2 regions of the Streptomyces sp. NPDC055632 genome follow, and region 2 is predicted to be linked to the other one. Evidence: riboswitches for the same ligand, from Rfam matches in the RefSeq annotation. Region 2 holds a riboswitch; the other holds the start of a gene.
What was found. Region 2 has a riboswitch for cobalamin ahead of ACWGSR_RS11835 (cobalamin biosynthesis protein). Riboswitches for the same ligand answer to the same signal wherever they lie in the genome.
Positions count from the first base shown of each region.

Region 1: another riboswitch for cobalamin. It lies ahead of ACWGSR_RS34875 (acyl-CoA thioesterase); the one in region 2 lies ahead of ACWGSR_RS11835 (cobalamin biosynthesis protein).

Region 1 is NZ_JBSHHY010000052.1:8,421-12,858, reverse strand. Features, by position in the region: gene ACWGSR_RS34885 (tetratricopeptide repeat protein) at 1-817, opposite strand, end outside; gene ACWGSR_RS34880 (hypothetical protein) at 835-1,323, opposite strand; cobalamin riboswitch at 1,576-1,802, shown strand; gene ACWGSR_RS34875 (acyl-CoA thioesterase) at 1,854-2,306, shown strand; gene cobF (precorrin-6A synthase (deacetylating)) at 2,465-3,295, shown strand; gene ACWGSR_RS34865 (ECF transporter S component) at 3,299-4,144, opposite strand; gene ACWGSR_RS34860 (ABC transporter ATP-binding protein) at 4,141-4,438, opposite strand, start outside.
Region 2 is NZ_JBSHHY010000006.1:251,403-255,840, forward strand. Features, by position in the region: gene ACWGSR_RS11830 (cobyric acid synthase) at 1-1,166, opposite strand, end outside; gene ACWGSR_RS11835 (cobalamin biosynthesis protein) at 1,163-2,134, opposite strand; cobalamin riboswitch at 2,167-2,308, opposite strand; gene ACWGSR_RS11840 (hypothetical protein) at 2,420-2,641, opposite strand; gene ACWGSR_RS11845 (inorganic phosphate transporter) at 2,654-3,928, opposite strand; gene ACWGSR_RS11850 (alpha/beta hydrolase) at 4,310-4,438, shown strand, end outside.

The sequences.
Region 1 (4,438 bases), on a different contig from region 2:
CGACGGCCAGGGGGAGATGGCCCAGGTCCGCGCAGAGTTCGGCCGCTCCGGAGAGGTCCCGGCCGCCGCCGACGGTCGCGATGCGGGTGAGCAGGGCCAGCGATTCGTCCGGTCGCAGGACGTCGAGCCGGATGACCTCGCCGGCGTCGTGCCACACCGTGGCGAGCCTGCTGGTGACGAGAAAACGCCCGTGGGGCAGGCGGGCCAGGAGCGGGGCGATGTCGGCGACGTGGTTGACGTTGTCCAGGACGAGCAGCCAGCCGCTGTGCGTGGCCAGCCACTGCATCCCGTTCTCGGCCAGGGCTTCCACCGTCAGCGCCTTGGAGACGGCGGGCTGCAGGGCGGTGGCGAGGGCGGCCAGGCCCCGTTCCACGCCCGCCGCGCTGTCGGCGGACATCCACCGGACGGGCGCGAGACGGTGCCTGCGGGCCCGGGTGGCCGCCCAGTGCGCGACCAGCGTGCTCTTGCCGACCCCGCCGAGTCCGTGCACGGCATGGAGCCCCACGCCGCCGTTCCTCTTCATGGCGGCGTCGAGGCGGTCGAGTTCGGCGGTGCGCCCCACGAAGCGGGTGGTGCGGTACGGCGGGTTGTCCAGTCCGGGCCGGGCCTTGACCTCGGACACGGGCCGCACCGCCTCCGGCGGGAGCACCACGCCGGAATGGGCGTGGTAGATGCCCGTGACGGCGATGCCGCCGTGCGTCGCGCTCGCGTTCCCGCTGCCCGTCACCCGCTGTGCGGGGGTGACGCCGCCCTCCGTGCCCCCGGCCGGGGTGTGCGTGCCGGGATCGTGCCCTCTGCTCCATCGCCACCTGGCCATACCGAGGTCCCGGCCGTCTACTCGGTCACGATGCCGCTGACCGCGCTGGACCCCGCGCCGACGGCCTCCGCGTCCCCGGTGTTCACGGCTCGTGCGGCGCGCCCGTCGCCCGACCGCCTCACCCCGGTCACGGCGCTGCCGCCGTCCCGCGCCAGCGCGTTCCCGGTCGCCAGGGCCGTGTCGGCCTCCGGGTCGGCGACGAGGGCCGACAGGGCGCGCAGGTCCCGGACCGCCCGCTCCCGGTCCCCCGCGTCGAGGGATGCGAGCAGGACCTCGAACCGCTCCTGCCACACCCCTTCCTGGCGCGACAGCTCCCGGTCCGGATCCGTGGCGGCGCCCGGCTCGAGCGCCCGGGCCGTCCGGTCCAGCCGCTCCAGTTCGGCCCGCCCCCGCTCCGCGTCACCGCGGCCGAACAGTTCGGCGACCCGCTGCCGCACCGCGTGCCAGGCGTCGGTGCCGGCGGCCTGGACCACCGCCCCGCCGCCCGCCGCGGCCAACGCGGTCAAAGCCTCGGTCAGCAAAGCCCCCACCCGCCCCTCACGTCGCCCCGCCTCTTCTCCCCAGCAACGTACAGGCCCGCTGCCGTACATGGGGTGCGGTTCGAGCCAGTCGGAGCCTTCCGCCAAGGCTCGTCCGCACGGGCCCCGGCCGGGCCGGGAGGGCGTGGCCCGGCCTCGGATCAGGGGCGTCGGGCGAGGGGTACGGACTCCCCGCCCGGCCGGCGGCGACGCGCGGAACGACCCCGTCGGAGTGCGGCGTAGGCTGGTCGCGCAGCTGGTTCGCCCCCGTCCGCCAGGCGGGATGCGTCGCAAGAGGGAACCCGGTGGGAATCCGGGACTGCCCCGCAGCGGTGAGCGGGAACGACCGCCGTCATACGCACTGGCCCCGGGAAGGGGCTGGGAAGCGACGGCCAGTAGGTGTCCTCCGGACCGGTCCGGTGGGCGCGCCCGCGAGTCCGAAGACCTGCCCGCCGCCCGCGCGCCCACACCCCGTGCGCGCGGAACAGCCCCGCCGCGACTCGCGAAGGAGAGTTGACGTGGCCGATCCCACCGTCACCAGCCCCGTTCCCGCCGCCCGTCCCGCCAAGACGCCGGACGACTCCCGGGTCGTCCTCGCCCACATCATGAGCGAGCACGACACCAACCTCTACGGCACCATCCACGGCGGCGTGATGATGAAGCTCATCGACGACGCCGCGGCGGCGGCCGCCGGGCGGCACGCCGACGGCCCGGCCGTCACCGTCTCCGTCGACCGGATGACCTTCCTCGCCCCCGTGCGGGCCGGAGACCTGCTCAGCGTCGAGGCCGGCCTCGAACGGGCCGGGCGGACGTCGATGACCGTCGGGGTCCGGGTGACCTCCGAGCGCTGGAACAGCACCGGCCCCGCCACCGAGGTGGCGACCGCCTTCCTGACCTTCGTCGCCGTCGACGCCGACGGCACCCCGCGCCCCGTCCCCGTCCTCGACGTACCGCTGCCCGGCCTGTCCTGACCGGGCGGACCGCCGCCCCGGCCGTGCGCGGTCACGACCGGAGCGGCGGTCTCCGCGCCCACGGGCGTCGAGCGCCGGGCCCGGACCCCGCCGACCGCCCGCAACCCCGGCGCACGGCCGGCGGACCCGTTCCACGACGGAAACGACCAAGGAGCACCATGACGTCGAGCGACACCCCCAGGCATCTCACGGTCATCGGCATCGGATCCGGGGACCCCGACCAGTTGACGCTCGCGGCGGTGAAGGCCATGCGCCGGACCGACGTGTTCTTCGTCCTCGACAAGGGCCGGGAGAAGTCCTCCCTCGTACGCCTCCGGCGGGACATGCTCGACGAGCACGTCACCGGGCCCTACCGGGTCGTCGAGGCGGAGGACCCGTGGCGCGACCGCTCCCAGGAGGAGTCCGTCCCGTACGCGGAAGCCGTCCACGACTGGCGCCGTCGGCGCGCCGACGTCTGCGAGCGGCTGATCCGCGACGAGACGGCTCCCGGGCAGCGCGGGGCGTTCCTGGTGTGGGGCGACCCGTCCCTGTACGACAGCACGCTGGCGATCCTGGAGGACATCACGGCCCGGGGGAACGTGGCGTTCACGTACGACGTGGTCCCGGGGATCAGCAGCGTCTCCGCCCTCGCGGCGCGCCACCGCATCGGTCTGAACCGGGTCGGCCGGCCGATCCACGTCACGCCCGGGCGGCGGCTCCCCGAGACGGCCGGCAACGCCGACGGCGACATCGTCGTGATGCTCGACGCCCACGAGTCCTTCCGGCACATCGCCGGTGACACCACGTGGATCTACTGGGGCGCCTACATCGGCACGCCCGACGAGATCCTGATCTCGGGCCTGCTGTCCGAGGTCGCCGACGAGATCCGCCGCGCGCGGGCGGAGGCCAGGGAACGCCACGGATGGATCATGGACACCTATCTGCTGCGCCCCCACTCCGACGACGGCGACGACGACGACGGCGACGGCGACGGCGACGGCGACGCATGAGGCCTACGCCCGGTCGGCCCGCGGTTTCGGGGCGTCCTCCTCCTTCCGGAGGGGCCGGGGGGAGAAACGGACCGGGGCCTGGAAGCGGGCCTTGCGGGCGGCCCGGCGGAAGACCGTGAGGACCGCCGGTCCCGCGAGGACGACGCAGACGAAGTTGGTGACGGCTCGGCCCGTGTCCCAGCCGAGGGAGGTGGCCAGGTCGAAGGCCAGGTACCGCTGGAACTGCTCGGTGAACGGGAGCCCCGGGAGATAGGCGATGGAGCTGTTCGGATCGAGCGAGAACGGCCAGAAGGAGAGGTTCAGGAGGAAGCCGAAGAGGTAGCCGGAGAGCGAGCCGTACACCGCGAGCAGGGCGACCTCACGGCGCCCCGTGGCCTTCGGCAGGAAGCCCGCGAGCATGCCGACGAAGGCGCAGCCGAACATCTGGTACGGCATCCAGGGGCCGACGCCGCCGGTGATGAGGGCCGAGGCGAACAGGGACGTGCAGCCCAGGGTGAAGCCGAAGCCGGGGCCGTAGACCCGGCCCGCGAGCACGAGGACGAAGAACACCGTCTCGATCCCGGCCGTGCCCGCGCCGAGGGGGCGGATGGCGGCGTTGACCGCGGAGAGGACCCCCAGCATGGCCAGCGCCTTGGAGTCGATGCCGCCCTCGGCGATCTCGGAGATCACCACGCAGAGCACGATCACCAGGAGCACGCCGAAGATCAGCGGCGGGGCGTAGTGCGAGCCGAACTTGCCGGGCGCGACGAGGAACGGCCAGAAGAAGGCGACGACGCCGAGGAAGGCCGCCATCGCGATGACGGCTCCGGCCCGGGCGCGGATGCGGATGGCGGCGGTGGACGTGCTCATGGGGCCGGGTCCGTTCCGTCGAGGTCGGCGTCGGCGTCGGCGTCGAGTACGGCCGTCAGCTGGTCCACCGTGAGGAAGGGCAGGGGCGCCAGGATCTTCGCGGTCTGGGGGGCGAAGACGGGCGAGGCGACGATGACCTCGGTGGTGGGTCCGTCGGCGACGACGTCGCCCTCCGCCATGACGACGACCCGGTCGGCCGCGCGGGCGACGAACTCCACGTCGTGGGTGGAGACGACGACGGAGCGGCCCTCGGCGGCGAGGGCGTCCACGATGTCGATCAGCTCGCCCTTGGCC
Region 2 (4,438 bases):
CCGACCGGCCGGGCCAGGGTCTTCTCGACCCCGAACCGCACCCGTACGGGAAGGAGTCCGAGCCCGTCGACCACACCGGCCTTCGACTCGACCTCGTCCTCGATCCGCTCGCCCAGGGCCTGGAAGCCGCCGCAGATGCCGAGCACCGGGCGGCCCTCGGCCGCGCGCCGGGCCAGGGCGTCCGCGAGGCCGCGCTCCCGCAGCCAGGCGAGCGCCTTCACGGTGCCGCGCGTGCCCGGCACGACCACCAGGTCCGCGTCGACCAGCTCCTCGGGGCGGTCCACGAACCGGACGACCACGCCCGGCTCGGCCGCGAGCGCGTCCACGTCCGTGAAGTTGGACATCAGGGGGACGGCGCAGACGGCGACCCGCAGCACGTCCGCGCCGACCGGCGGCGCCACCACCGACTCCCTGACGGTGCCGCGCAGGGAGACCCGCAGGCCGTCCTCCTCGTCGATGCCTAGGCCGTGCGCGTACGGCAGGACGCCGAAGGTCCGGCGCCCGGTCAGGCCGTACAGCATGTCGAGCCCGGGTTCGAGCAGGCTCACGTCGCCCCGGAACTTGTTCACCAGGTATCCGGCGACGAGCGACTGGTCCTCGGGGGACAGCAGCGCCGTCGTGCCGAAGAACTGGGCGAAGACCCCGCCCCGGTCGATGTCCCCGACCACCACCACGGGCAGCCCGGCGGCCCGCGCCACGCCCATGTTCACGATGTCGGTGCGCCGCAGGTTGATCTCGGCCGGGCTGCCCGCGCCCTCGCAGATCACCGCGTCGTACGTGCTCCGCAGCTCCTCCAGGCACGCCATGACGGGCTCGAACAGCTCCTTCTGCCGCCCACCGTGGTAGCCCTTGGCGCTCATCTCGCCCACCGGCTTCCCCATCAGGACGACCTGGCTGGAGCGGTCGCCGCCCGGCTTGAGCAGCACCGGGTTCATCAGCGCGGTCGGCTCGACCCGGGCGGCCTGCGCCTGCATGGCCTGGGCCCGGCCTATCTCGGCGCCCTCGCGCGTGACGAAGGAGTTGAGGGACATGTTCTGCCCCTTGAACGGCGCCACCTTCAGGCCCTCGCGGACCAGCCACCGGCAGATCCCGGCCGTCACGACGCTCTTGCCCGCGTCGGACGTGGTCCCGGCGACCAGCAGCCCCCCGCCCCTCCCGCCCTTCATGCGCTCCTCCGCTTCCCGCGCTTCACCGCGCCGGCGATCAGACGGCCGCCCACGCAGGCGGCCAGGGTCAGCGCGGTCACCCGGCGCGAGAGCGCCACCGCCCGCTCGATGTCCGCCACCTCGACGGCCCGCCCCTCCCCGTTCAGGACCGGCCGGTGCTCGACGCGCCCGCCGTACGAGAGGGTGCCCCCGAGCCGTACGCCCAACGCGCCCGCGAAGGAGGCCTCGACCGGGCCCGCGTTGGGGCTCGGGTGCTTCGACGCGTCCGCCCGCCAGGCCCGTACGGCCCCGCGCGGGTTCCCGCCGGCGACGGTCGCGAGCGCGGCTGTCAGGCGCGCGCCCGGCCAGCCGGCCAGGTCGTCGAGGCGGGCCGAGGCCCAGCCGAAGCGGCGGTACCGGGGCGACCTGTGGCCGACCATCGCGTCCAGGGTGTTGACGGCCCGGAAGCCGACGAGCCCCGGCACGCCCGCGACCGCGCCCCAGAACAGGGCGCCGACCACGGCGTCCGAGGTGTTCTCGGCGACCGACTCGACGACCGCGCGGGCCATCGCGGGACCGTCCAGGGACTGCGGGTCGCGCCCGCACAGGTGGGGCAGCCGCTCGCGGGCCACCTCCAGGTCCCCGGCGGCCAGCGCCCCGCCGATCGCGCGGGCCTCACGGCCCAGGGTCGTCCCGCCGACGACGGCCCACACGGAGGCGGCGGTCAGCGCGACGGCGGCGGCCGGCCGGTTCCGCACGGTCCGGGCGGCGAGGGCGCCGAGGGCGGCGGTGGAACCGGCGCAGACGGCGGTGTGCAGGGCGCCCCAGCCGCGGTGGTCGTGGTGGAGGCGCCGCTCGACGGCGGCGGCGGCCCGGCCGAACGCGGCGACGGGGTGGCCCCGGCGGGGGTCGCCGAGGAGCAGGTCGACGGCGAGGCCCGCGGCCGCTCCGTACGCGAAGACACCGGTGGCTCTGCTGCGGCCGGGCATGGCGCTATGTCCTCACTCAGGGTCCGCGCCCTGGATCGACGTGACCGGCGGCGAGAGTTCCTGACTCCCGGACCCTCGGATCCGGTCACAGTGGCGGGACCGCGCCGGATTCGCACCGGACTTCCTCTGCTGCCGCCGTAATGGCCTCGGCAGTCCACCACGCCCCGAGAACGGGCGTCAACCCAGCCTTGACCTGCGGCGGCGCACTGTGCGGAGCACCACAGGAAAGGGCCGGGCGGCCCGCACCCGAAGGTGCGGACCGCCCGGCCGGTGGAGCGGGGACCGTCAGACGACGATCAGGTAGATGCCGTACGCCACGGCCGCCAGGCACAGCCCGAAGCAGGCGTAGGCGCCGGTGCGGGCCAGGGCGGCGGAGCCTCCCCGGGCCACGGCCTCCTCCTGCTTGGTGAGGCCGACGATGCCGAGGGTGAAGAGGCCCACCAGGGCGACGGTTGCCACGAGGCTGACGCCGAAGACGGAGCCGAGGGCTGCCCAGTCGATCTTCATGTGGTTCTTTCCTTAGACCTTCGCGGCCGGGGCCGGGGGAGCGGTCGGGTCGGTGGGGGCCGGGGCGGGGATGGTCGCCTTGAGGTCCTCGTCGGTGACGGCGGCCACGGAGCCGGCCGGCGGCGGGGTGACGGCCGCGATGGCGGTGGTCACCACGCCCGCGGGCTCGGCGTCGGAGGCGTCGAGGTCGTCGGCCGTGACGTTGTGGTGGTCGACCGGCTTGCGGCGGGAGAGCGCCCAGATGACCGCCGAGCCGGTCACGAGCAGGACCGCGACGGCGGCGATGCCCCAGGGGCCCTGCTTGGTGAGGAACTCGGCGCCGGCGCCGACCAGGCCCGCGGCGGGCAGGGTCAGGCCCCAGGCGACGAACATCCGGGTCGCGGTCGACCAGCGGACGACTCCGCCCTTGCGGCCGAGGCCGGCGCCCATCACGGCACCCGAGCAGGACTGGGTGGTGGAGAGGGAGAAGCCGAGGTGCGAGGAGGCCAGGATGACCGTCGCGGCGCTGGTCTGGGCGGCGAAGCCCTGCTGCGGCTGGAGGTCGGTGAGGCCCCGGCCCATGGTGCGGATGATGCGCCAGCCGCCGAGGTAGGTGCCGAGCGCGATCGCGACGCCGGCGGAGACGACGACCCAGAGGGGCGGGTTCGAGCCGGGGGCGACGACGCCCTGGGTGACCAGGGCGAGGGTGATGATGCCCATCGTCTTCTGGGCGTCGTTGGTGCCGTGGGCGAGGGAGACGAGACCGGCGGAGGCGATCTGGCCGGCCCGGTAGCCCTTGGCCGTGGCCTTCGCCTCGGGGTTCGCCTTGATCTTGTACGTCAGCTTGGTGGCGGCCATCGCGGCGAGGCCGGCGACGAGCGGCGCGGCGACGGCCGGGATGAGGACCTTGGTGACGATGGTGGAGCCGTTCACGGCCGACCAGCCGGCCGACATGACCGCGGCGCCGATGAGGCCGCCGAAGAGCGCGTGGGAGGAGCTGGACGGGAGTCCGAGCAGCCAGGTCAGCAGGTTCCACAGGATGGCGCCGACCAACGCGGCGAAGATCACCTCTGTGCGGATGCCCTCTTCGTTGATGATCCCGCCGGAGATCGTCTTGGCGACCTCCACGGACAGGAACGCGCCGACGAGGTTGAGCACGGCGGACATGGCCACCGCCGTCTTGGGCTTGAGCGCACCGGTCGAGATGGTCGTGGCCATCGCGTTGGCGGTGTCGTGGAAACCGTTCGTGAAATCGAACACGAGAGCTGTCACGACCACAATGGCGAGCAGCAGCGTGATGTGTTCCATTTACCCAGGCAATCGTTCGACGTCAGTGGCTGGTCGAACGTAAGCAACCTGGGTGAACGGAAGATGAACTGGGGCGGGCGGCGTGGTGTCCCTAACCGGTGTCAAGAGATTCCGCTTGACCCTCCGGAGGGGTCCGCGAGCGACGCCGTCCACGATGCGGTCACCCTGCGACCCCGGGTAATCCGGGCCCCGCAAGGCCTCGGCGACCCGTCCCGGTTCCTCCCCCGCCGCCCCGTTCCGCTCCCCGGACCGGACCACCCGACCGGGGGACCCCGCCGAGGAGAGCCACGTCACTCTCCCGGGGGACGCCCCCGGGCCCCGGAACGCACCCCTCCGGACCTTCCGGTGGCACCCCGGTCCCGTCCTGCGGACACTGGGGGTGTGCGCCCGGCTACAGCGACGGCAGCGGCCGTCACCACCCTGCTCGGTGCCGGCGCGGCCGCGGTCGCGGCCGGCCGGTACGCCAGCGACCTCGCCCTCAAGGCGTCGTCCGTACGCCCCCTGCCCGGC